DNA from 4 places in the Paenarthrobacter sp. AMU7 genome. Region 2 is predicted to be linked to each of the others. Evidence: riboswitches for the same ligand, from Rfam matches in the RefSeq annotation. Region 2 holds a riboswitch; each other region holds the start of a gene.

Region 1 (5,621 bases), 410 kb from region 2:
CGTTCAGGAAGGTGTCCTGCTGACCGGCGAAACTCGCGAAAGCCAGGTCCTCCGCGGTAGCTGAGGACCTGACGGCAACCGGGACGTCCTCCCCCAGCTGCTGGTAGGCGGACTGCACCGCTTCGGCGATACGGTAGGGAATGCCGGCGTCGAGCACCAAGGACCGCGCGCGGGCGGCAAGCCCGTTCAGCTGGTCCAACTGGTCCAACTGGTCCAACTGGTCCAACCGGGAAGCGTCCGCCTCCTTCAGTGCCGCAAGGACCTCGTCCAGGCCAATGGCCGAAAGGGCATGCCGGTAGGCATCGGTGGTCAGGCAGAATCCGGGTGGTACGGGCAGTCCGGCACGGGCAAGCTCGCCCAGGTTGGCTGCCTTTCCTCCCACCTCCGGAAGCATGGCCCCACTGATGCCGGCGATGTCCAGAATAAATTCCCCGCTGGGCTGTTGGACATCCATGGCGCAGTGGTTCCCGCGGCCTAAGCTGCGCCGAGCATTGGCCCAAACTTGTGACGGTCGGCCAGCCGGGGATCTTCACGATCCGGAACAACCAGCACAGGACCCTTGGCATGGTGGAGGACGCCGTCCGAGGTGGAACCGAGCAGCATGCCCGCGAACCCGCCGCGGCCGCGTGTTCCCAGAACCACCAGTTCGACGCTGCGGCTGATTTCCACCAGCACGTCCACCGGTGAGCCGTCCCGGAGGTCCGTCTCAATGGGAAGCTGCGGGAAGTGGCTCCTGAGCCACGCAACACCGGCGTCAAGCTGCACCCTGATATCCGCAAAGAGGGCATCGCGGTCCAACGGAGCCGGCACCCAAGCCAGGGAACCGCTGTACTGCGGAACAGCGCAGATGACTCGGAGCTTGGCTCCCATGCGCTGCGCTTGCTCGGCCGCTTCGAGCACTGCCACCCGGGCTTGCTCGGAGCCGTCGACGCCCACTGCGACTACGTTTTCCACCGCGCGGGGGCCAGCTTTGGCGTGCTCGGCTTTGATGTGCTTGTCTTCCGTGTTTTCGCCGAGACGGTCGGCGCAGTACAGCGGGACCGTGACGGTGGGGCATTTGGCGTGGGCAGGCAATGCGCTGCTGACAGATCCCAAAAGGCGTCCAACGAAGCCCCCGCGGCCCCGGCTGCCAAAAACGAGGAGTGCGGCATCTGCCGAGAGATCAAGGAGGACACCGGCAGCGTCGCCGTTCTCCACTGAAGCGTCAACCTCGATGGCGTAACCGGAGATCTTGTCCATAGCCTGTTTCACGATCGCGTCCGCCCCCTCGCGGATCACCGAATCATCCACAGTTGCATAACCGCCGTCCAGGCCTGATGCGGCAAAGATAGGTACGGAGTAGGCCGTCACGATGTGCAAGGGCAGCTGACGGCGTTCGGCTTCACGTGCCGCCCACACCAATGCACACTGCCCGTGCTCTGAACCGTCAACTCCAACGACAATGCCTCCTGGCGCCACTGCGTGGTCCTGGCCGTCCTGTGGCTCTTCATTGTGCCTGCTGTGCTGGTCCATGGGGCCCGCCTCTCCACCTGCTGCTTGATGTTCCGGCCATTCTGCCAGAGGTTCTCCGGCTCGGATTCCCTCCTGGCGTCAATGTCAATGGCCCGGGCAGAAGAAACCTGGAAATTCCTTCTCCCAATGCCAACTATTCTCGGTCGGCAACGCCGAATCAAGGTGACTTTGGGCTATGTGTATAACGGTCCGGGCTCGGTTCCCGGGTGCGCATTTTGCGCTGGGGATGAACAACGCGAACACGCGGACCCAGGAGGCTATCCATGGCAGAAAAAGTTCGGTAGTGTTCGAGTCACCGAATGGCCGGCAACCGTGTTCCACAGCACACTCCGGCCATTTATTGCGGCCGCTTGGGGAACTCGGACGCGACCCCATGCGATGCCTAATGGCACACACGTCAAGGAGGAACCAAGCAGTGTCACTCACGCCTGATTCCGCCACGGAACGCACCACCACCGTGGTCATCGGAGCCGGCTTGTCCGGCTTGGCAGTTGCCAGTGAGCTCAGCCGCTACGGCGTGGGCTCCATTGTGGTGGACGGGTTCGGCACGTTGTCCGCAACGGGTCCGTCAGTCCACACCGGAATGCTCCAACGCTGCGATGCAGCCGATCCCGCAGCCATGCAGGAGCGCAACGAGATCCTCCGCCACCTGCGGAACTACGCCGCAAGCCATCACCTGGATGTCCGCAGCACCACACGGGCTGTCCGCCTCGATTTCCTTGGCTCCGACCCTTCCCAACAGATCGGCTATGGACTGGCCGCCAGCATGACCACTGCCGGGCTCAGGACGGGGCTCCACGCCTCCGGCCCCCTCGAGTCCACCCGCCGCCAGTGGGCCGTCCACACTGCCAACGGTGTTCTTCTGGCCGACCATATTGTGGTCACGCGCTGCGCACAGAGCCAATTGCGCCGAATGCTGGCGGAACTCGGCATAGCGATCGGCCAAAACCTGGTGGCCGCAATGCGGGCCGTCGGGATGCACCTTGTAGGAGTCGGCGAGCTCATTACGCCCACACCGAAGGAAGTACTTCGGCAGGCAAAGGCTGTAGGCCAGGCGATATCGTCCAAGGTGGCCCTCCCTGCAGGGCCGGGCATCGCCACCGCTTAGCAGATCAAACCTGGCTGCGAACTATTCCGCACATAACTTAACGCCAAAGGCCGGTGCCCTCGAAGATGAACTCTTCGAAGACACCGGCCTTTGAACTGAAGCGTGAGGCTTATGCGCCAGCGCGTACGTAGGTCAGGGGACCCGTTGCGGTCAACCAGCTGATCGGGTGGATACCCGTCTGGTTGCCGTTGATGCCACCGCTGATGGCCTGGCCGTTGCCGATGTAGATGGCGACGTGGCCGGACTGGGCGATCATGTCACCGGGCTGGGGTGAGCTGACAACCTTGCCGTAGTTCATGAACTGCATGGGACCGAGGTCGCCAACGGGGATGCCTGCGGAGCCGAGTGCGCGCTCCACCATGGCGGTGCAGTCCTGCATGATGCCGATCTGGGCGTAAGCCGAGGCAACCATGGCGGCATTGACGCCACCAACAGCCGGAGCAGCAGCAGCCGCAGGAGCGGGAGCAGCAGCGGCCGGAGCGGCTGCAGCAGCCTTGGCAACAGGAGCCTTGGCGGCGGCAGTGGTGACTGCTGCCTTCTTGGCGACAGGAGCCGGAGCAACCGGTGCAGGCTTTTCGATAACCGGAGCTGCAACGGAAGCAACAGCGGGGCGCTCGAAGTTGACCGTAGCCGTAGCCAGGGCGGTAACAACCTGGGTGGGAGCGTCGGCCGAAACGGTCTCAGCGACCGTGGCCGGGCTGGAATCCCGCTGAACCGGAGCTTCAGCAGCGTGAGCTGCAATGGAGCCGGTCAACACAAGGCCCGAGGCTGCTGCGATAACAGCTGCCTGGCGGCCAGCGCCGGAAGCGTTGCTGGCAACTGCCTTGGAGATGGAGATGAACGGATTAGGACGTACGCTGTCCGCCTTACGACGGCCGCGAAGAATGCGTGAAGACATGAAAGAGCCTCTCCCGATGCCTGCGAGGTTAGCTGTCGGATTCGGATGGGAGTCACCCGGCCACTATCTCCCGCTGTTCAGCGGAAGCATCGTGACTTCACCCCAAGGCACGCTCGAAAGCGGCCCAAAATGGGTTCCCCGTCTCTGCCGTAAGGTTTGTCTGCGAACGGATTCCGGACTGCGGCAGAGCTAGGCAATCAGACCGGAAGTGCCCGCTACGTGGAACAGGCACAGGTACCACCGTACGCGATGATCACGCGGAAGTCACATTTAAGTAACGAGAAGTACGCTTCTGGCGTGTCGCAGTAACCGTTTCGAGATCTTCGCAGCTACGTAGAAAACCCCGTTATTCCGCGGGAGAAGGGCCCTCAGGGTCGTTCGAAGCAGCCAGTTTCCTGCGGGCAGTAACAGCCAGAAAAATAACGAGACCAACAGCAACAACCGCCAGGCCCACGATGCTCCATGGGAAGGGCTGGGAGGCGTCGGCCGCGGGCTCGCTGTTGCCGGTTCCCGACGCCGCAGAGCCCGGGGCCGCGGTTCCCGCCGTCGGCACCGCCGCTGAAGGTGTCGAAGCGGACGGAGCCGATGCGGACGGAGAGGCTGCCGCCGGGCCGCTGGCCGTCGTCGTGCTTCCTGCGGTGGCCGTGAAGGTAAAGGTGCCCTCGATGGGGTGCGAATCGCTGCTGACGACGCGCCAGACCACCGTGTATTCGCCGGCCGGAGCGCCTTCGCGCAACTTCTGGACCGCCTGGTTGTCGATGATTTCCACCGGGCCGTCGGCCCAGTTTTCGCCGCCCGCAGTGACCGTGACGCCCGAACCGATGGCGAGCGGCCGGTTGTTGAACGTGATGGAAACCGACGCCGGGACGTCCGTGACGCTGGTGCCACTGGCCGGCGTCGTGGATTCAGCGACGTCGTGGGCGGACGCCGGCGCCGCAGTAAACAGCAGGGCGGACGCGAAGGCAAGAGCAGCGACGACGGCGGCCAGAAGCGGGCGGATGGTACGCATGGGGCGGTTTCTCCTAGTGTTGGCTTCCTTACAGACTAGGCGAATCGTCCGGAGCGCCCGCACCGGACCGCATAGGATTTGAGGGCACACTCCCCCCGATCCCCGGAGTCTTTCATGCTTAAGCAAGGTTCTGCAGTAGACCGCTACTTCAAAATTACTGAACGTGGATCCACGTACTCGCGGGAAATTCGTGGCGGCTTCGCAACGTTCTTCGCCATGAGCTACATCGTGGTGTTGAACCCGCTGATTCTCTCCGGGGCGGATTCCAGTGGGGCATCCCTCGGCTTCACAGCCGTCGCAGCCACGACGGCCTTCGTGGCGGGCATCCTGACCATCCTCATGGGCGCGTGGGCCAAGCACCCATTCGCCGTTGCAACCGGGCTGGGCGTCAACGCCTTCGTTGCCGTCACGGTCGCCTCGCACCCGGAACTCACCTGGCCGGACATGATGGGCCTCGTGGTCCTCTCCGGCATCACCATGCTCATCCTGGTGCTGACCGGTTTCCGTACTGCCGTGTTCAAAGCCGTGCCGGAAGCGCTGAAAACGGCGATCGTGGTGGGCATCGGCCTCTTCATTGCACTGATCGGCCTGGTCAACGCAGGCTTTGTACGCCGGATTCCCGACGCCGCCGGCACCACGGTTCCCTTGGGCCTGGGCGTGGATGGCAAGCTCATGGGCTGGCCTACCTTGGTGTTCGCAGTGGGCCTCATCCTCACCATCGCCCTGGTGGTCCGCAAGGTCCGCGGCGCCATCCTCATCGGCATCGTGGTCTCCACGGCACTGGCAGCCATCCTCGAGTTCACCCTCCACATCGGCCCCAGCTTCGACGGCAAGAACGTCAACCCGCGCGGCTGGTCCCTCGTGGCTCCCACCCTCTCGGAGTGGGGCGCCCCGGACCTGTCCCTCATCGGCAAGGCCAACCCGTTCGGCGCGTTCCAGCACCTCGGTTTCATCGCTGCAGCACTGTTGGCGTTTGTGATCCTCCTCAGCATCTTCTTCGACGCCATGGGCACCATGGTGGGACTGGCCAACGAGGCCGGAACCGTGGACAAAGACGGCAACATCCCCAACGTCGACCGTGTCCTGCAGGTGGA
Region 2 (5,621 bases):
CGTTGGGCACCTCTTCGGCGTTGCGCCACAGACCCTCAAGGAGTTCGTCGCGACCCACGGTGCGAGTGCCGTTCTCGACGAGGTAGTTGAGGAGCTCGAATTCCTTGAATGTCAGGTTCAGTGACTCGCCGTCGAGGTGCACTTCGCGGCGGGCGAGGTCGATCAGCACGCCGGAGGGGCGCGATTCCTGCTGGGGCGTCGGACGGGCAGCTTCGGTGCGCTGGCGTGCGGCGACGGTGGGGTCCCCGAACGTGGAACGCACGACGTCGAGTGCGGACCCGGGTGCCCCGGCTGGGGCGACTGCGACGGCAGCGTAGCTCTCAGCGCCGGTCACGAGGGACTGCGCATAGGCCCGGATTTCCTGGGCCAGCTTGGCAATGGAGGTGCCGGCTGCCGCTGCTGTTTCCTCGTCAATGCCCATGTAGAGCACAAAGCCGCGGGCCACATTGTCGTTGGCAACGGGGCGGAGCCTGTCGGACTGGGCAATCACCGGAGTGGGCGCAGTCATGGGTGCCGGCTCGGCGGTAGGTACGGCGCGCAACTGGCCATAGGAGTTGGGGTTGTAACCCTGCGGAACGTAACCGGGAGCCTGCTGGCCTGCGCCCTGCTGGGCGGGGGCGTAGCCGGGGCGGTTGCCAAAGCCGGGGCGGAGCCCCGCGTTCGACGCGGCCTTGTTGGCGTTACGGACGGAGATGTGGACGTATCCAGATGCAACTGACATGGAGTGCTTACCTCAAAAGTGAATAGCCGTCATCGCGGCTTCGAATGCTGGTTGTCCCCGCAATGAGTTTGGGGAGGGGCGCCCAACGCTGGGCTAGGGGGCGAATGCCTGAAACTTCTTGGGGTGGAAAGTTAGGCTTGCATTCGACAACAGCGGTCATCATGGCCAGCGGGTGTGCTGGACCAGGTTGCTGCGGCTGCAGGTGCTGTTGAGTTCTTGTTCACATTGGAAGTGTGCAACGTAACAATGGCAACACGCAAGTAACAAAGCGCCGAACCGTCCACATTTTGAGACGCAGAGGTCTATTGTGTCGCAAATCACAATTCAGTTCTGACCTAAAATGAACGTCTCTCAATTCTGCCGCGACTGCCTTTTTTAGTGCCCTGCCGAATTTCCTTCGCGTCGGAGGGCATTTGGCGCATCTGCCTCCACGCGAACCCTGCCTCCGCGGAATCTCACGATCTGAAACAACTGTTGTCCAATCGCGGAAACGAAAATCCCCGCATTTTCGACCCCGTGTCCCCGCAAATCGCCTCACTCTCGGACGTGAGAGAGCGTCGGCCGGAAACAAACGGGACGTGAGCGAGCGTCGGCCGGAAACCAACGGGACGTGAGAGAGCGTCGGCCGGGGCCGGACACGTGTCACCGCACTTCCACGTCGCTAGTGTTGACTTCACAGCGTTCTCACAGGACCGGCAAAGCGCGGGCTAACCAGCAGATCGGAGAGTTGTCCCATGGCCTCCTCGCACTCCATGACCAACAACCTTCCTCAACTCTCCCACCCGGACGGCTCCCCTATCCGTGCCCTGGTGGTGGATGACGAGCCCAGCCTCGCTGAGCTCATGAGCATGGGGCTTCGAATGGCCGGGTGGTCAGTTGCTGTTGCCGGCGACGGCCCTGGGGCCGTGAAGCTTTCCAAAGAGTTCCGGCCCGATGTCCTCGTACTGGACGTCATGCTTCCCGGATTCGACGGTGTGGAAGTCCTCAACCGCATCCGTGCGTTTGCCCCGGAAGTTCCCGCGCTTTTCCTCACAGCCAAGGACGCCGTGCAGGACCGCATCGTCGGGCTGGCTGCCGGCGGCGACGACTATGTCACCAAACCCTTCAGCATGGAGGAAGTCCTCCTGCGACTGCACCGCCTGGTCCAGCGTTCCGGCGTGGCCGCCATGGACACAGCCGAACTGGTGGTGGGTGACCTTACCCTGAACGTGGACACCCGTGAAGTCACCCGGGCCGGCGAGGACATTCCGCTTACCGCCACCCAGTTTGAGCTTTTGCGCTACCTCATGGAGAACCCTAAACGAGTGGTCAGCAAAGCACAGATCCTGGACCGTGTGTGGGACTACGACTTCGGTGGACAAGCCAACATCGTGGAGCTCTACATTTCCTACCTGCGCAAGAAGATCGAAGCAAACCACCCTCCGATGATCCACACCATCCGCGGCGCCGGCTATGTCATCAAGCCTGCGGACTAGGCGTTGAGCACCCTTTCAGGAGTGGCCAAAAAGTCACACCGCAGTTGGCTCAGCCCCTCCGCGTGGCACCTGCGTACCCGACTGGTCCTGGTCGCCATGGCCTTGCTGGTCGCCATTTGCGCTGCCGTGGGAGTGGTCAGCTACGCCTCCATGGACATGGTGTTCAACAAGCAGCTCGACCGGCAGTTGGAGCAGGCGTCAAGCCGCGCGACCAGCTTCGGCAGGCCGCCGTCGAACTTTCCGTCCTCCCCCTCCGGAAGGCCGGACCCGCTGGAAGCGCGCGGCCAGGCCGCTGGAACGCTGAACGCACGGATCGATGGAACAACCGTGATCAATCCAGGCGTTATTGAGGCCTCCGGCAAGCGGGCCGAACTCACGGCGGACGACAAACAGATTCTGCTGTCGTTGCCCCGGGACAACCGGCCTGTGGACCGATCGCTCTCCTATGGGGATTACCGGCTCGTGGCCGTCGAAACTGCCGGCGACGTGATCGTGACGGGACTGCCTCTCGCGGACAAGCAAAGCGCCGAGGCCTCGCTGGTGTGGACCATGGTGCTGGTGTCGCTCGGCGGACTGGCTGTGATCGGCCTCGCGGGAACGGTAATCATCCGGCGGACCATGCGTCCATTGGAGCAGCTCTCCGAGGTAGCCACCAAAGTTTCCCGCCTCCCTCTCGACGCCGGTGAGGTGGCACTTGCGGTGCGGGTCCCGCCGTCGGCCGCCCATCCCGGAACCGAAGTCGGCAGCGTTGGCCATGCCCTCAACCAGATGCTGAACAACGTCTCCAGTGCTTTGGAAGCCCGCCAGGAAAGCGAAACCAAGGTGCGCCAGTTCGTCGCGGACGCGTCGCACGAACTTCGAACGCCGCTTACGGCCATCCGCGGTTACACCGAACTGTTGAGCATGACCGAGAACTTCACCGATGACGGCCGAAAGTCGCTGGCACGCGTCCGGAGCCAGTCCGAACGGATGACCACCCTGGTGGAGGATCTGCTGCTGCTTGCCAGGCTGGACGAAGGCCAGGCGCTCAAGATCACGGACGTGGACCTCACCCAGTTGGTGATTGAAACTGTCAGCGACGAGAAAATCATGGCACCGGACCAGATTTGGCAACTCCAACTCCCGGATGAACCCGTCACGGTCCGCGGCGACGTTACGCAACTGCACCAGGTCCTGGCCAATCTTCTCTCCAACGCCCGTAAACACACCGATGCCGGCACCACGGTGGTCACGAGCGTGATGCTCTCCGCCGACGGCAGCCCAGTGGTGACCGTAACGGACAACGGGCCCGGCATTCCAGAGGATTTCCAGGGCCGGATCTTCTCCCGTTTTGCCCGCGCCGACGCTGCGAGATCGGGGTCCGAGGGCACGTCGGGGCTGGGTCTGTCGATCGTTGAATCCATCGTGGAAGCTCACGGCGGCAGCGTGCACGTGGCGTCCCGTCCAGGGGGCACGGAATTCACCCTTCGATTCCCTGTGGTCGCCACCGAACAGAAGTTACGAACCCAGCAAGGCGACTCACCGTCGTCGTGATCTCTGTTACCTAAATGTGACTTCTACGAATTCCTCCTGTACCGTCGAAAGGGTGGGTCGCCCCAACTGGCCCACATCCGGGATGCGCCGAGCTCTGCCACTTCCCGGAGTCCGTACTTACTCCGAGGCAGAGACGGGGGACCCAGAGTCTCCGGGACCAGGCATTTATGCCGGACCCTTGGGGTGAAGCCGCAGCGTGATGCGCGGCCGGATGACCTCATCCGAACCCGACAGCTAACTCCGCAGGCGCTGAGAGGTAATCACACATGTCTGAATTTAATGATCAGACGCGCCCTTCCGCGCGTCACCGCGATGAGCACAACGCACCGTTGACCAAGTCGCAGGCTGTCCTCAAGAACGCTGCCCGCCAGGGCAAGTCCGGCCACCGCATGTCGGTTGTTGCCGGTGTTGTAGCTGCTGCGCTGGGCGTTGCATCGCTCGGTACTGCTGCCAACGCCGCCCTGACCCTTCCCGAGGTAAGCCGCGTTGCAGAGACCCAGGCGAATGCCCAGGTCAGCAACAACAAGACAGCTGAAATCTCCGCTTCCTTGGATGCAGCCGCTGCAAAGGGCGCCGCTGACAGGGCAGCCGTGGACAAAGCCGCAGCCGAAAAGGCCGCAGCCGAGAAGGCCGCGGCGGACCAGGCCGCCGCTGAAAAGGCCGCCGCCGAGAAGGCCGCTGCCGACCAGGCCGCCGCTGAAAAGGCCGCCGCTGATGCTGCAGCCAAGCAGGCCGCCGACGCCGCTGCTGCCGCCGCCGCTGCCGAAGCTGCAGCTGCTGCTGCCGCCCCCAAGGCCGTGGACGATCCCGCCGCTGCCAAAGCCTACGCTGCCAGCATCCTTGGCAACTACGGCTGGAGCGCCAGCGAAATGACTGCGCTGAACACCCTGTGGGAGAAGGAATCCAACTGGAGGACGACCGCCACCAACGCTTCCAGCGGTGCTTACGGCATTGTCCAGTCGCTGCCGGCTAGCAAGATGGCAACCGCGGGCGCTGATTGGCAGACCAACTACCAGACCCAAATCAAGTGGGGCTTGAACTACATCAAGGAACGCTACGGATCCCCGTCGGCCGCCCTGGGCTTCCACTTGGCCAACAACTGGTACTAAGCCAGACTGCTTGATTACCGCGCCGGTTGCCGCCGCCCGCACCAGTACAGACTGGAGCGGATGGCGGGAACCGGCGCGGTTTTCGCGTTACACAGACTCCGGTTCGGCTTCCAACGCGCTGCGCACCGCCGCGATGGACGCAGCAACATCCCCTGCATCCGTGGTCCAGTTACTCACCGAAATCCTGAGGATTTCACGGCCACGCCAGGAGGACCCGGACATCCACACCGCGCCCTCGGCCATCAGCCGTTGCGTGACACGGTGTGTGCGGTCATCACTGCCGAAGCTCACCGATACCTGCGTGAAGACGACGTCGTTGAGCACCTCGACTCCCGGAATCGCGGCGAGCCCCTCAGCCAACGCGCGGGCGTTTGCAGCGAGCCGCTCCACCATGGAGATCACCCCGTTACGGCCCAGTTGCCTCAGCGCCGCCCACACAGGGATGCCCCGGGCACGGCGGGACATCTCAGGCACTTTCTCGAAAGGATCTCCCGGGCCGGCATCCGTAGCAATGAGGTAACTTGTGTGAACACTGAAAGCACGCCTCAAGGCTTCCGGCCTCGCAACGATGGCCAAGCCGCAGTCGTAAGGAACATTCAGCGTCTTGTGGGCATCCGTGGCCCAGGAATCTGCTTCCTCTACTCCCGCCAGCCGGGCCCGCAGCGTCGGGCTAACGGCGGCCCATAAACCAAAAGCACCATCCACGTGCACCCATGCGCCGCGATCGTGGGCCACCGCAATGGCTTCCTGCATGGGATCAAAGGCGCCGGAATGCAGGTTGCC
Region 3 (5,621 bases), 220 kb from region 2:
CGCCGCGCGTCCGGCCCCGCTGCTGAGCTGCGGCCAGCCCGCGTCGTATCGGAGATCCGGCCACGCGACACCGAACGCCAGGTGCGTCGCCGTAAGAGCCCGTTGCGCCAGGTTGCCGATTTCGCCGCAGCCAGTGGTGTAGGGCAAAAGGCCGGAGTTGCGCTTGCCGCCACCGGACTTGCCCTGACTGTCGGTCTGCCGGCCACCAGCCCGGTAATGGCAACCTCGGAATCCGGTCAGACCGAGTCGGCCCTGGCCGTCACCGGGGGCAGCCAGCCCGAGGTTTCCGCCGCTGCATCAGCCAAGATCGACTTCAGCCGTGCTGCGGTAGCTACCGCCGCCGACCCCGACGGCAAGCTGAAGCAGCTGCTCAGTGCGCAGTCCGCCGACAGCATCCAGCGTGCCTCGTCCACGGGCACCATGGCCAGCCCCCTGGACACCCTGACCACGGCTTCCCCGTTCGGCTACCGCATCAGCCCCCTCACAGGTGGTGCCGGTGACTTCCACCGCGGCCAGGACTTCGTGGCCCAGTGCGGCACGGCCGTCCATGCTGCGGCCAGTGGCAAGGTCACCTTTGCGGGATGGCACGAGTACGGCGGAGGCAACCGCGTGGTGGTAGACCACGGCAACGGCCTTGAGACCACGTACAACCACTTGTCGTCCTTCACCGTCAAAGTAGGCCAGACGGTCAGCCGCGGCGACACTGTAGCGCTGAGCGGCACCACGGGCGCCTCCACCGGCTGCCACCTCCACTTCGAAGTACAGGTCAACGGTGAAGTTGTTGACCCCATGGGCTGGCTCTAAGTCCAGTTGATGGTTGTCTCTCGCATTGGTGACACACCCCGTGACCTGAATGTGACATTCGCGTTCAACTGTTGTACCGTACAAAGCGCATCGGCTTTTTAGGGGGCCGGTGCACTTGAGTGGATTGCCTAGCTCTGCCACCACTCGAGGTCCGTTCGCATAAATCGTCTGGCAGGGGCGGGGGAACCACTTCTGGTCTTCGCAAGAAGGCCTTGGGGTTAAGTCGCAAAGCTTCCTTGAAGCAGCGTGGCCGGATGACTCCCATCCGAATCCGACAGCTCACCTCGCAGGCATTGGGAGAGGCTACCTTCGTGTCATCACGCACTACCCCTGCGCGCCACCGCGCCGAATCGGTTCGTACGAACCCCTTGAACACGCTTTCCAAGGCTGTTTCATCCAACGCCGGTACCGTTGGCCGTCAGGCCGTCGTACTGGCAGCAGCCTCAGGCCTCGTCCTCAGTGTCGGTCTGCCGGCCCAGGCAGCGGACACCGACGTTTCCAAGTCGGAAGCCTCCAGCACCCAGCAGATGGTCACCACTGCGGTAGTCACCGCAGAGCCCACCGCCACCGTTTCCTTCGAGAGCCCCGTAGTGGCCACCAAGGAAGCTCCCAAGGTTGTGCAGCGCGCTTCGCAGACCACCCAGCGCACCGCGGCCAACGGCAACCAGGCCACCGCAGGCGCCGTGACTGCGAAGTCGTCCGAAGCCAAGGATGCTGCTTCCAGCGCCGCCGCTTCCGGCCTCGCCGCGATCGCCTACACCGGAATCGGCCACCCTTACGTTTGGGGCGGCACCACGCCCAACGGATGGGACTGCTCCGGCTTCACCCAGTGGGTCTACGCCCAGGCCGGCATCAGCATCCCGCGCGTCAACGCCTGGACGGCCATGAAGCCCACCAGCACTCCTGTCCCCGGTGACCTGGTCATGCAGAACGGCGGAGCACACGTAGGCATCTACGTTGGCAACGGCATGATGATCAGCGCATTGAACCCGGGACAGGGCACGCTCCTGCACTCGGCTGCCTCCACGGGCACGTCCTCCTTCTTTACCCTCCGCTAGAAACAATCCGGTTCGGGGTTCGCCAGCATGCCCCCAAGTGCTGGCGCGCCAATGAGCCGCGTGTACCCCAACTGCACGCGGATACGAAAAGAGAAAACCATGACCAGTGCATCCAAGGTTGCACGGCATCGCGCTGAGGCCCCCAAGACCAGCTCGCTTGCCGTGATCGCCAAGGCCGTCAGTGAAAACGCCGGCGGCGTCGGCCGCCAGGCGGCTGTTATTGCCGCAGCTTCAGGCCTGGTCCTGACCGGCAGTGTTGCTGCCAACGCGGCCGACACCACCGTGGACCGTGAGTCCACCGCGACGTCCACCCTTGACGTCCAGTCGGTAGTCCAGGCCACCATCGCTGCGGACTCCACCGTTGCCATCTCCTACGAGCGCCCCGTGGTCACCACGGTGCAGGCTCCGGCCCCCGTAGAGAAGAAGGCTCCTGCGAAGGCAGAAACCAAGAAGGCAGCAGAAAGCACGGCAACTGCCGGCAACGCCACACTGGCCGTCAACACCGCGGCTCCTGAGGCAAAGGCTCCGGCCGCTGCAAGTGGCCTGGGTGCTGCAATTGCCGCTGCCGCCTATGCGCAGCTCGGCGTCACCCAGGACTGCACCATGCTGGTAACCAACTCCCTGGCAGCTGTTGGCATCAACTTCCACGACTGGCCGGCCGGCTACCTCTCCCTCGGCCGCACGGTCAGCGCAGCGGAAGCGAAGCCGGGCGACCTCGCCTACTACGCCAACGGCGGTCTGGCCGGACAGGCCCACATCGCTGTATACGTCGGCAACGGCCAGGCAGTCCACGGTGGATGGAACGGATCCACCACGGCACTGTTCAGCGTCAACGTAGGCTCCGGCCCGGTTTTCATCCGCGTGAACGGCTGATCCAGCCTTTGGTTTTGACAGCAACACCCCGCAGGCTCAGGCCGGCGGGGTGTTCTGCTTTAAGGGACGGATTCGGCTCCAGGCCCCTTAACCTCGCATGAACTCTTGGCGACACTGCACGGGAAACGACCGAAAAATTCGTTGATACGGCATATGAGTGCTTACCCTTATCTTGTCGATCCACAGCCCGTACAAGCAGAGGGCAGCCGGCCCTCGTGCCCCTGACGGGTGCGGCCGTGAAGAGGTACGTGCATGCGCACACTCGTTCTGAATGCTGGATATGAACCGCTGGCGGTAATAACATTCCGCCGGGCGCTGGTCCTAGTGTTGACTGGGAAAGCTAGCGTAGTGGCCGAAGGCGACGAGCCTGTCGTCGGGCCACAGGAGATTCTCGGACGCCCCTCCGTGATCCTCCTTAACCGCTACATCCGTCCCCGGTACAACAGGATTACCGCCGTGAGCCGACGCGGGGTCCTTCGCCGCGACGGCCATCGCTGCGCCTATTGCGGGAAAACAGCCCACACCATAGACCACGTCCACCCCAAATCCAGGGGCGGCGCGGATTCCTGGGAAAACCTGGTCGCGGCGTGTCTGAAATGCAACAACGCCAAGAGCGACCACACGCTGGCTGAAATGGGTTGGAAACTCCGTTTCACGCCTGGAGTGCCCCAGGGAACCATGTGGCAGATCAAAGAACTCGAGAAACCTGCGCCGGACTGGGACCCGTTCCTGTTGCCGGAATCCGCTGCCTGATCGATTTCTGCTGAACTCCGGCCGCCCCGGTAATCTGGGCGAATGGAGTTCAATGCCGTGATTCTGGCGGGTGGCAGGGCCACCCGCCTCGGTGGCGTGCCCAAGCCGTCGTTGATGTACGACGGCGGGACGCTCCTTTCACGCGCCCTGCAGGCGGCCCGGGGTGCGTCAGCTGTGGTGGTGGTAGGTCCTGACGCTTCAGGAACGGGCGGTGAGCCGTTACCGGTCGAGGTGCTGCGGGCACGGGAGGAACCGGCATTTGCGGGTCCCGCCGCAGCGATTGCTGCGGGGTTGGCGGCGATGAAGGACAACGGAAACAACGCTCCCTGGACGCTCGTCCTGGCATGCGATATGCCGCACGTGTCCCGTGGCGTTTCGTTCCTCTGGAAAGCCCTGGAGGCCCATGCGGGGGTGGACGGTGCCATGGCTGTCTCTGCCGATGGCCGGAAGCAGCCCCTCCTTGGTGCCTACGGCACCAGTGCCCTCGAACGGGAAGTGGCTCAAGCTTCCGAAGGTTCCGGGTTAACGAACGCTTCAGTGTTCCGCCTGCTTGCTAGGCTGAACCTGCTGGACGTAGCCGTCCCCCCAGGCTCCACGGATGACGTGGATACATGGGAGGACGCTGCGGCCCTGGGCATTGACTACAAGTTGGAGGCGGACGTGAAGAGCCAGGAAGAGACGCTCGAGGAATGGTGCCGCACACTGCTGCAGGCATTCGAGCTTGAAGGCGTTGAAGTGGACGTCAATGAAGTGCTCGCTGTTGCCGGAGTGGCGGCGCACTCAGTGGTGCGCCCCGCAGCGCCCTTGACCACCTTCATTGCCGGCTACGCGGCGGGCATGGCCCGCGGCATTGGCCAGGCAAGCGATGATGCGTCCATGAATGCCGCCTTGGAACTGGCCCGCAAAGTTGCCAAGGAGTACTCGGAGTCCGAGGCTGACGCCGAATGACGGAGGCCCCCGCCGAGGGCCATCACGCGGCACACACCTGGCAGGAGGCCCGGCAGCGGGCGTTCGATTGTGCCGCTCCCATCCCTCCGGCTCCTGTCCCGCTCAGGTCAGCCCTCGGCCGCACCCTAGCTGCCGATGCCCGGGCGGTGCAGGATATGCCGCACTACGCTTCCTCAGCCATGGATGGGTGGGCCGTCAACGGAAGCGGTCCGTGGATCCTGAGTGAACCGGGCCAGAGGCTTGCTCCCCACCAAGCAAGTCCCATTGTTACGGGCGGGCTGATTCCGCCGGGTGCTAAAGCAGTACTTCGCAGCGAGAGCGGCGTCATAACCACCGACGACGACGGCCTTCCGGTCCTTGCGCTGGGCGGAACCGCCAAACCCGGCGAACCCCGCAACGGCCAGCACATCCGTAAAGCCGCAGAAGAAGCGGCGGCGGGGGAGGTCTTGCTTACTGCCGGAACCGTGCTCAACCCGGCCCACATCGCTTTGGCTGCGCTGGCCGGTCTGGACCAGCTGGAGGTCCTCGGCAAGCCGCTGGTCAGGTTTCTGCTGACGGGCTCCGAGGTTGTGGCACAAGGGGTTCCGCTGCCCGGACAAGTGCGTGATACTTTCGGCCCGCAATTGGGCGCTGTGGTGGAGCTCCTTGGTGGCATCGCAGGAGAGCAGCTCAGGGTGGGCGACAACTATGAAGAATGGATTTCCGCACTCCAGGACACCGAACCGGCCCTGGATGAGCTGACAGCTGATGACCCTTACCAGGAAACTGAGCCCCCGGCGGACGTCGTCATCACTACCGGCGGGACCGGTCGGTCCGGGACTGACCACTTCAGGCGGGCCGTGGCTGAACTCGGCGGCCGGCTGTTGATCGACGGCATTGCCATGCGCCCCGGTCATCCTGCTGTGCTGGCTGAACTGCCCGATGGCCGTTTTGTGCTGGGCCTGCCGGGAAATCCACTTGCCGCGATGATGGCGCTGCTAACGGTGGGTGCGCCGTTGCTGGCGGCTTTGGGTCATCGGCAGCTGGACGGGGTAGGTGAAGTTCCTTGCGGCGCCATGATCGACGCGGATCCCGGCCGGACCCGCCTGATGCCGTTCAAGCTGGTGTATGGCCTGGCATCGCCGGCGCAGCACACGGGTCCCGGGATGATGCGGGGCCTGGCCGGCGCGGACGGGGTCATGGTGG
Region 4 (5,621 bases), 1.4 Mb from region 2:
TGGAGACGGACCTGGACGCGGAGTAGTTTTAGCTGGGCTGTCCCGGTTAGATGGTTTGCTGCGTGTTGGACGGCAGGAGTCGCCCAACGCGCAGCGAACCATCGAAATGGGTAGCGCTTTCAAACGCACGGCTCACGCTAGGCTTCTGCCATGGCATTGATAGCTCCCCGCGTCACCGCAGGACTCCCCGCCGACGACGCCCGGAATCTGGCGCGCTCCCTCCAGGACAGCGACGACATCACCGTGTTCGTGGACGGCACAGTCCACCGCCTGCCTGATGAGGCGAGGGATGCCGTCGTCGACCTCCTCGCGCGGCTGAGCCGGGGCGAAACGGTGACGGTCAGCAGCGTTGAGGAAATGCTCACCACCTCGCAGGCCGCCGAGCTCGCCGGGATCTCGCACACCTATCTGCGCAATATGACCGACCGCGGCGAAATCCCCGTGGAATACCGCGGAACACATCGTCGGATCCGGCAAGCTGCCATCATCGCTTGGCTGGAATCCCAGAAGAAGAAACAGGCTGCCGCGGCGGAGGACCAAGCCGGCGAAAGTGACGCCGACGCCGACTCATAGGGTCGACAGTGATAAGGATCAAGCAACGATCCCAGCCAACAGGCGGGCACCCCTTAAAGCCGGGGTTACGCTTGATCGGTGGGCAATTTCAAAGGGTGGCATATCGTGGCCGGGTTGGCCGCAATGGCCCTTGCCGCACCCTTGGGCTCTGCCATGGGATTGAACTTTGTGGCAACCTTCATGTTCGCGTGCACAGTGTTCGTGGCCGTTGCGATGTGGACGGAATCAAAAATTGCACGACGCCGGGACGCGGCTGAGGCGTCCGCCGCCGCCGAATCGGCACGCCCGGCAGGCGACCCCAACGAATCCGATGACGCCACAAGGTCCGACGACGCCACAAGGGAGTAGGCATGGGGTTCAATAGCGGTATGGCTTCGACTTCCCCCTCCGTTGTGTGGCCCGTGGTGCATGAGGAACGTCGCGCCCTGATCCGGGACCTTGAACCACTTCAGCCCTCCCAATGGAGGACCCCGTCACTGTGCCCTGGCTGGGACGTCCATGATGTCCTGGCGCACGTGATCGACAGCGCCAAAACCACGCGCCTTAATTTCATTCGCCGGATGATTGCCTCCCGGCTGAACTTTGACCGCGACAACGCCGTAGGTGTTGAGCGCGAAAGGACCCCTGACCCGGCTACGACCCTGAGTCAGTTGAAAGCCGTGCTCTCCCGGACATCCGGGCCGCCTGCAGGCCTGGGGACCCGGTTGGTGGAGGCGTTCGTCCACGGCGAGGACATCCGCCGTCCGCTGGGGATGCGCCGCGACTACCCCGCCGCGCACGTGGCCACTGCCCTGCACTATCAGGTGCGGACCAGCACCAAGATGGGCGGAGGCAAGGAGGTGGCAGGAGGCTGGCGCCTGGTGGCCACCGATGCATCCTTCGATCACGGGGATGGCCCTGCTGTGGAAGGGCCGGCCATTGCCCTGCTGCTGGCGGTGTCCGGCCGACCAATAGCAGAGGACGAGCTGAGTGGCCCCGGGGCTCCGGTGTTCTTGCGGCGGACACCATCATGAGGGCGCGGAGCAGGCCGGCAGCAATGCTGTCTGCAGACGTAGAAGTTCTGGGATTGAAGGGGCGGATCCTGTGGGCTGGGGGCACGCCTGAGCCTGCCGCTGTCCCCGCTGCCGGCTCTGAGGCCGATCCCACCGGGCCCGTCTATGTCCTGGTTCACGGCATCGGAGTCTCACACCGCTATTTGGCCCGGCTGCACACAGTCCTTGCAGCGAGCGCACCCACCTACTCCTTGGACCTCCCGGGGTTTGGAGGGACTCCAAAGCCTGATCGACAGCTTTCGGTGGAGGACTACGGCGCCTTCATTGCGGAGGCCCTCGCTTCCCGCGGCATCGGTTCGTACGTTTTGGTGGGCCATTCGATGGGTGCGCAGTTTGTTATCGAGGCGGCTTTGCATTCACCGGATCGGGTCCGCCAGGTGGTGCTGATGGGGCCAGTGGTTGATTCGCGGCACAAAAACGTGAGGCGCCAGTCCGTGGCTCTTCTCCTTGACGGGATGCTCCGCGAAAGCCCCTCCTCCAATTTGATCGTCACGTCGGACTATCTCCGCTGCGGTCCGCGCTGGTACCTTACTGAACTGCCGGTGATGATGACGTACCCCACCGAGAAACGCTTGGCTGGTATCAAGGTCCCTGTGCTGGTCCTAAGGGGAAGCCGCGACAACGTGGCCGGCCCGGACTGGTCGCTTCGGCTTTCGAGGGCCGTTGACCAGGGGCGCTTGGTGGAGATCCCCGGCGTCGGGCATGTAGCGCAACACATGCGGCCCCAGGCTGTGGCGGACGCCATCCGGAGTTTCGTTGCAGCGACAGCGCTTCACGGCCAGGCGCCTTGATGAGTCCACGCGTCCCGGCTAGGCTGGCGAAGCCATCGCATTAGTAAGTTTGCTTATGAAAGGGCTGATCGTGACCACTGGAGATAACAAGGACGAGCAAGGCTTCGGCGCAACCGGCGCCACTGGCCCCTACGGTGCCGCAACGCCCCCGGCCACCACCAAGAATGACGTCAACGCCGACCCCGAATTGCGCCAGGACGAAGACGAGGACCCCGCCGCATCCTCCAACCCCGATCCCCTCGACGGGAACGTCACGGGCTTGGAACCAGGCGGAGGAGTGCCCCCGGGAGAAACCCCGCCGGCCGAGGGCAGCATGAGCAGCGACCAAGGACACGAGGAGTAAGCAACTGCGGGCGCCAAGCTACGGCAGCCCCAGGAGCTCCCCAAGATCGTAATCCGCCGGCTCTTCCAACTGGGAGTAAGTGCAGCTCTCCGGCGTTCGGTCCGGCCGCCACCGCCTGAACTGCGTGGTGTGCCGGAACCGCTCGCCCTCCATGTAGTCGTAGGCCACCTCGATGACCAGCTCGGGACGCAGGGGCACAAACGAGAAATCCTTGCCCGCGCTCCACCGGCTTTGGGCACCGGGCATCCTGGAACCGCCGGCTCCGTCGCCCTGGCTGGCCCACTCACCCCAGGGATGCTCGCCCAGTTCAACCTGATACGGCTCGAGCTCAGCTACCAGGCTTTCCCTGCGGGCCATGGGGAAGGAGGCCACCACCCCCACATGCTGGAGCCGGCCGGCGTCGTTATAAAGACCCAACAGCATGGACCCCACAACTTTCGCGGTCTTGTGCCAGCGGAAGCCGGCCACCACGCAGTCCGCAGTGCGCTCGTGCTTGGTCTTGAACATCACGCGCTTGTTGGGCAAGTACGTCCCATCCAAGGGCTTGGACAGCACACCGTCCAGGCCTGCGCCTTCCAACTGCACGAACCATTCCTTTGCACGCTCAAGGTCCGTGACTGCAGGGGTGACGTAAACGGGCGGCTCCGCCTTGGCGAGCGCATGTTCCAGGATGGCCCGACGCTCCGAAAAGGGAGTGCCCATCAGGTCGTCATCGCCGAGGGCAAGGATATCGAACGCGATCATGGACGCCGGAGTCTTCTCGGCGAGCATCCGGACCCGGCTGTCCGCGGGGTGGATCCGCTGCTGCAGCACCTCGAACTCCAGCCGGTTGCCCTCGATCAGGACAATCTCGCCGTCGATCACGCATTTGTCCGGAAGGTTCTTCCGCAGCGCCTCCACCAGTTCGGGAAAGTAGCGGGTCATGGGTTTCTCGTTGCGACTGCCCAGAATGATCTCATCGCCGTCCTTGAAGACTATGGTCCGGAAGCCGTCCCACTTGGGCTCGTAGTGCCCAACATCGGGGATGGCCGGAACGGATTTGGCGAGCATGGGCGAGACGGGTGGCATCACAGGCAGGTCCATAGACAATGTCTACCTGCCGGTGCACGCGGAAGCTAGTCCCAGGCGATGGATATCTTGGCCGTGGTGGCTGCCGCACCGGGAGCTCCCAGCGCCGGCCCCGAAGCCTAAGTGCCAGGACCCTCTCATCCGGGGAGGCCTACCGTCCGTTATATTAATGTGACTTTACTTTCCGGCTCATGTACCGTCGTAGGGCGACCCGTATCTCCGCTGGGCCGCTTCCGGAATGACGCCGAGCTCTGCCGCATTCCGGAATCCGCCAGACCCGCGGCAGAGGCGGGGGACCCAAAAGTTCCCGGACTTTCCCAAGTCCTTGGGGTGAAGCCGCTACGGCGGCCGGACGGCCTCGTCCGAACCCGACAGCTAACCTCGAAGGCGTTGAGAGGCAACCACCATGTCCCCAACCATGGATCAGCCGCGCCGCGCCGAGACTGAACGCGGGCGCACCAAGCCAACCGGACGCCGTCGGGCCCACCCCAGCGGATCCCCCCTCAGCGCGCAGCCAGACACTGTGGCCGCACCCGGAACGACAAGCACGACGCCGGAGGCCGCCACTGCGGCTATCCCCGCCGTCGCAACACATACCACGCGTGCAGCCGCGCGCGCGGCCGAGCGGGAGCGTGCGGCACGGGCCGTGATCGCGCCTGAAGCATCGGCCTCGCAGCCGGCCCCGGAAACGGCCGCACAGGAGGAACCCGCAACTGCGGCGATTCCCGTCGTGGAGGCAGCACAGGCTGCAGCTCCGGCCTCCACTACGCCAGGGCCTCCTACCGCGGCCATTCCCATCGTGCAGCAGGCCGCCCCGAACCACGGTTCTCAGGAACCCGACACCCCGGAGCCCGTAACTGCCGCCATTCCGGTGGTGGCCGAGTCCGCCCGCACTGAGCCACCGCGGGGCAAGTCCCCTGCCCAGGTCGCGGCGGCCGCAACGGCCTCGGCAGCACTGGCGAGCCGCAAGGATCTCCGCAAACCTGCAGCTGCGCCCACGGCCGCCAAGCCGGGCTTTGGTGGCTCTTCGCCAGGCCGGGAACCCCATACGGTCCTGCGGAAAGCTGCATCCGTCAAACACATGAGCCAGCGCATGGCCGTGGTGGCCGGCGCTCTCGGGTTGCTCCTGACAGCCGGTACCCTGGGGCAGGCCCTCGAGCTGCCATTCTTCGGCCAGGAGACCCCCTCCCAGGAAGCCAGCGGCGCCGACCGGAATTCAGGCTCGGCGACTCCCGCGCCCAGCGCCTCCTACTCAAGGGCATCATCGCCCTCCGCGTCAGCTGCTGCGACGTCGGCAGGCGGCCAACCGGCCACGGTTCCGGAGGCACCCGCACCAGGGTCGCCGTCGTCGGTTCCCACCCCGAAAGTTTCCTTGGCCGACCCCGTATGGGTCCCGTCCGCAGTGCCGTCAACCATCGCCGCGGACCCGGCCACCGCCAGCCCGATCCCCACCCAGCCGGCGCCGGCACCCAGCGAGGCGCCGTCGGACACGATCACCACGCCACCCACGACTCCGACGCCCACAACCACACCGACGGTCACACCCACGCCGGCTCCTACCCCCACGCCGACGGGGACTCCCACGCAGACCACCAAACCCAAGCCCTCGGGCAAGCCCAGTGCGGCCACCGCGCCGCAGCCCTCCGGGACGGCACTTGAAGAAATCCTTGACGCGGCAAAGGACACCCTCAAATGAGCACCCGCTTGCCACGCACCACCACGCATGTGGGATGGCACAGCCGGTACTGCAGCAGCAGCCGGACGGCCACGTTCCGGCGTCGATTGGGCCGCTGG

What was found. A riboswitch is a leader RNA that binds a small molecule or an ion and turns the genes downstream of it on or off. The one in region 2 is predicted to bind cyclic di-AMP.
Region 1: it holds a riboswitch for cyclic di-AMP, as region 2 does, so the genes downstream of both, ABQM86_RS02825 (hypothetical protein) here and ABQM86_RS04700 (hypothetical protein) in region 2, are expected to answer to the same signal.
Region 3: it holds a riboswitch for cyclic di-AMP, as region 2 does, so the genes downstream of both, ABQM86_RS05680 (C40 family peptidase) here and ABQM86_RS04700 (hypothetical protein) in region 2, are expected to answer to the same signal.
Region 4: it holds a riboswitch for cyclic di-AMP, as region 2 does, so the genes downstream of both, ABQM86_RS19900 (hypothetical protein) here and ABQM86_RS04700 (hypothetical protein) in region 2, are expected to answer to the same signal.

What each region holds. Positions count from the first base shown of each region.
Region 1 covers NZ_CP165735.1:572,353-577,973, reverse strand. The annotation lists gene ABQM86_RS02840 (PEP/pyruvate-binding domain-containing protein) at 1-454, opposite strand, end outside; gene ABQM86_RS02835 (universal stress protein) at 475-1,512, opposite strand; gene ABQM86_RS02830 (FAD-dependent monooxygenase) at 1,928-2,620, shown strand; gene ABQM86_RS02825 (hypothetical protein) at 2,730-3,518, opposite strand; cyclic di-AMP (ydaO/yuaA leader) riboswitch at 3,522-3,714, opposite strand; gene ABQM86_RS02820 (copper resistance protein CopC) at 3,865-4,527, opposite strand; gene ABQM86_RS02815 (NCS2 family permease) at 4,642-5,621, shown strand, end outside.
Region 2 covers NZ_CP165735.1:987,011-992,631, reverse strand. The annotation lists gene ABQM86_RS04715 (winged helix-turn-helix domain-containing protein) at 1-721, opposite strand, end outside; gene ABQM86_RS04710 (response regulator transcription factor) at 1,456-2,196, shown strand; gene ABQM86_RS04705 (ATP-binding protein) at 2,200-3,729, shown strand; cyclic di-AMP (ydaO/yuaA leader) riboswitch at 3,805-3,992, shown strand; gene ABQM86_RS04700 (hypothetical protein) at 3,996-4,838, shown strand; gene ABQM86_RS04695 (aspartate aminotransferase family protein) at 4,926-5,621, opposite strand, start outside.
Region 3 covers NZ_CP165735.1:1,202,430-1,208,050, forward strand. The annotation lists gene ABQM86_RS05675 (M23 family metallopeptidase) at 1-804, shown strand, start outside; cyclic di-AMP (ydaO/yuaA leader) riboswitch at 930-1,111, shown strand; gene ABQM86_RS05680 (C40 family peptidase) at 1,116-1,862, shown strand; gene ABQM86_RS05685 (NlpC/P60 family protein) at 1,962-2,735, shown strand; gene ABQM86_RS05690 (HNH endonuclease) at 2,988-3,488, shown strand; gene ABQM86_RS05695 (NTP transferase domain-containing protein) at 3,531-4,436, shown strand; gene ABQM86_RS05700 (molybdopterin molybdotransferase MoeA) at 4,433-5,621, shown strand, end outside.
Region 4 covers NZ_CP165735.1:4,331,515-4,337,135, forward strand. The annotation lists gene ABQM86_RS19865 (HPr family phosphocarrier protein) at 1-26, shown strand, start outside; gene ABQM86_RS19870 (helix-turn-helix domain-containing protein) at 151-573, shown strand; gene ABQM86_RS19875 (hypothetical protein) at 652-921, shown strand; gene ABQM86_RS19880 (maleylpyruvate isomerase family mycothiol-dependent enzyme) at 924-1,586, shown strand; gene ABQM86_RS19885 (alpha/beta fold hydrolase) at 1,610-2,416, shown strand; gene ABQM86_RS19890 (DUF6480 family protein) at 2,487-2,759, shown strand; gene ABQM86_RS19895 (ATP-dependent DNA ligase) at 2,778-3,842, opposite strand; cyclic di-AMP (ydaO/yuaA leader) riboswitch at 4,087-4,231, shown strand; gene ABQM86_RS19900 (hypothetical protein) at 4,234-5,523, shown strand.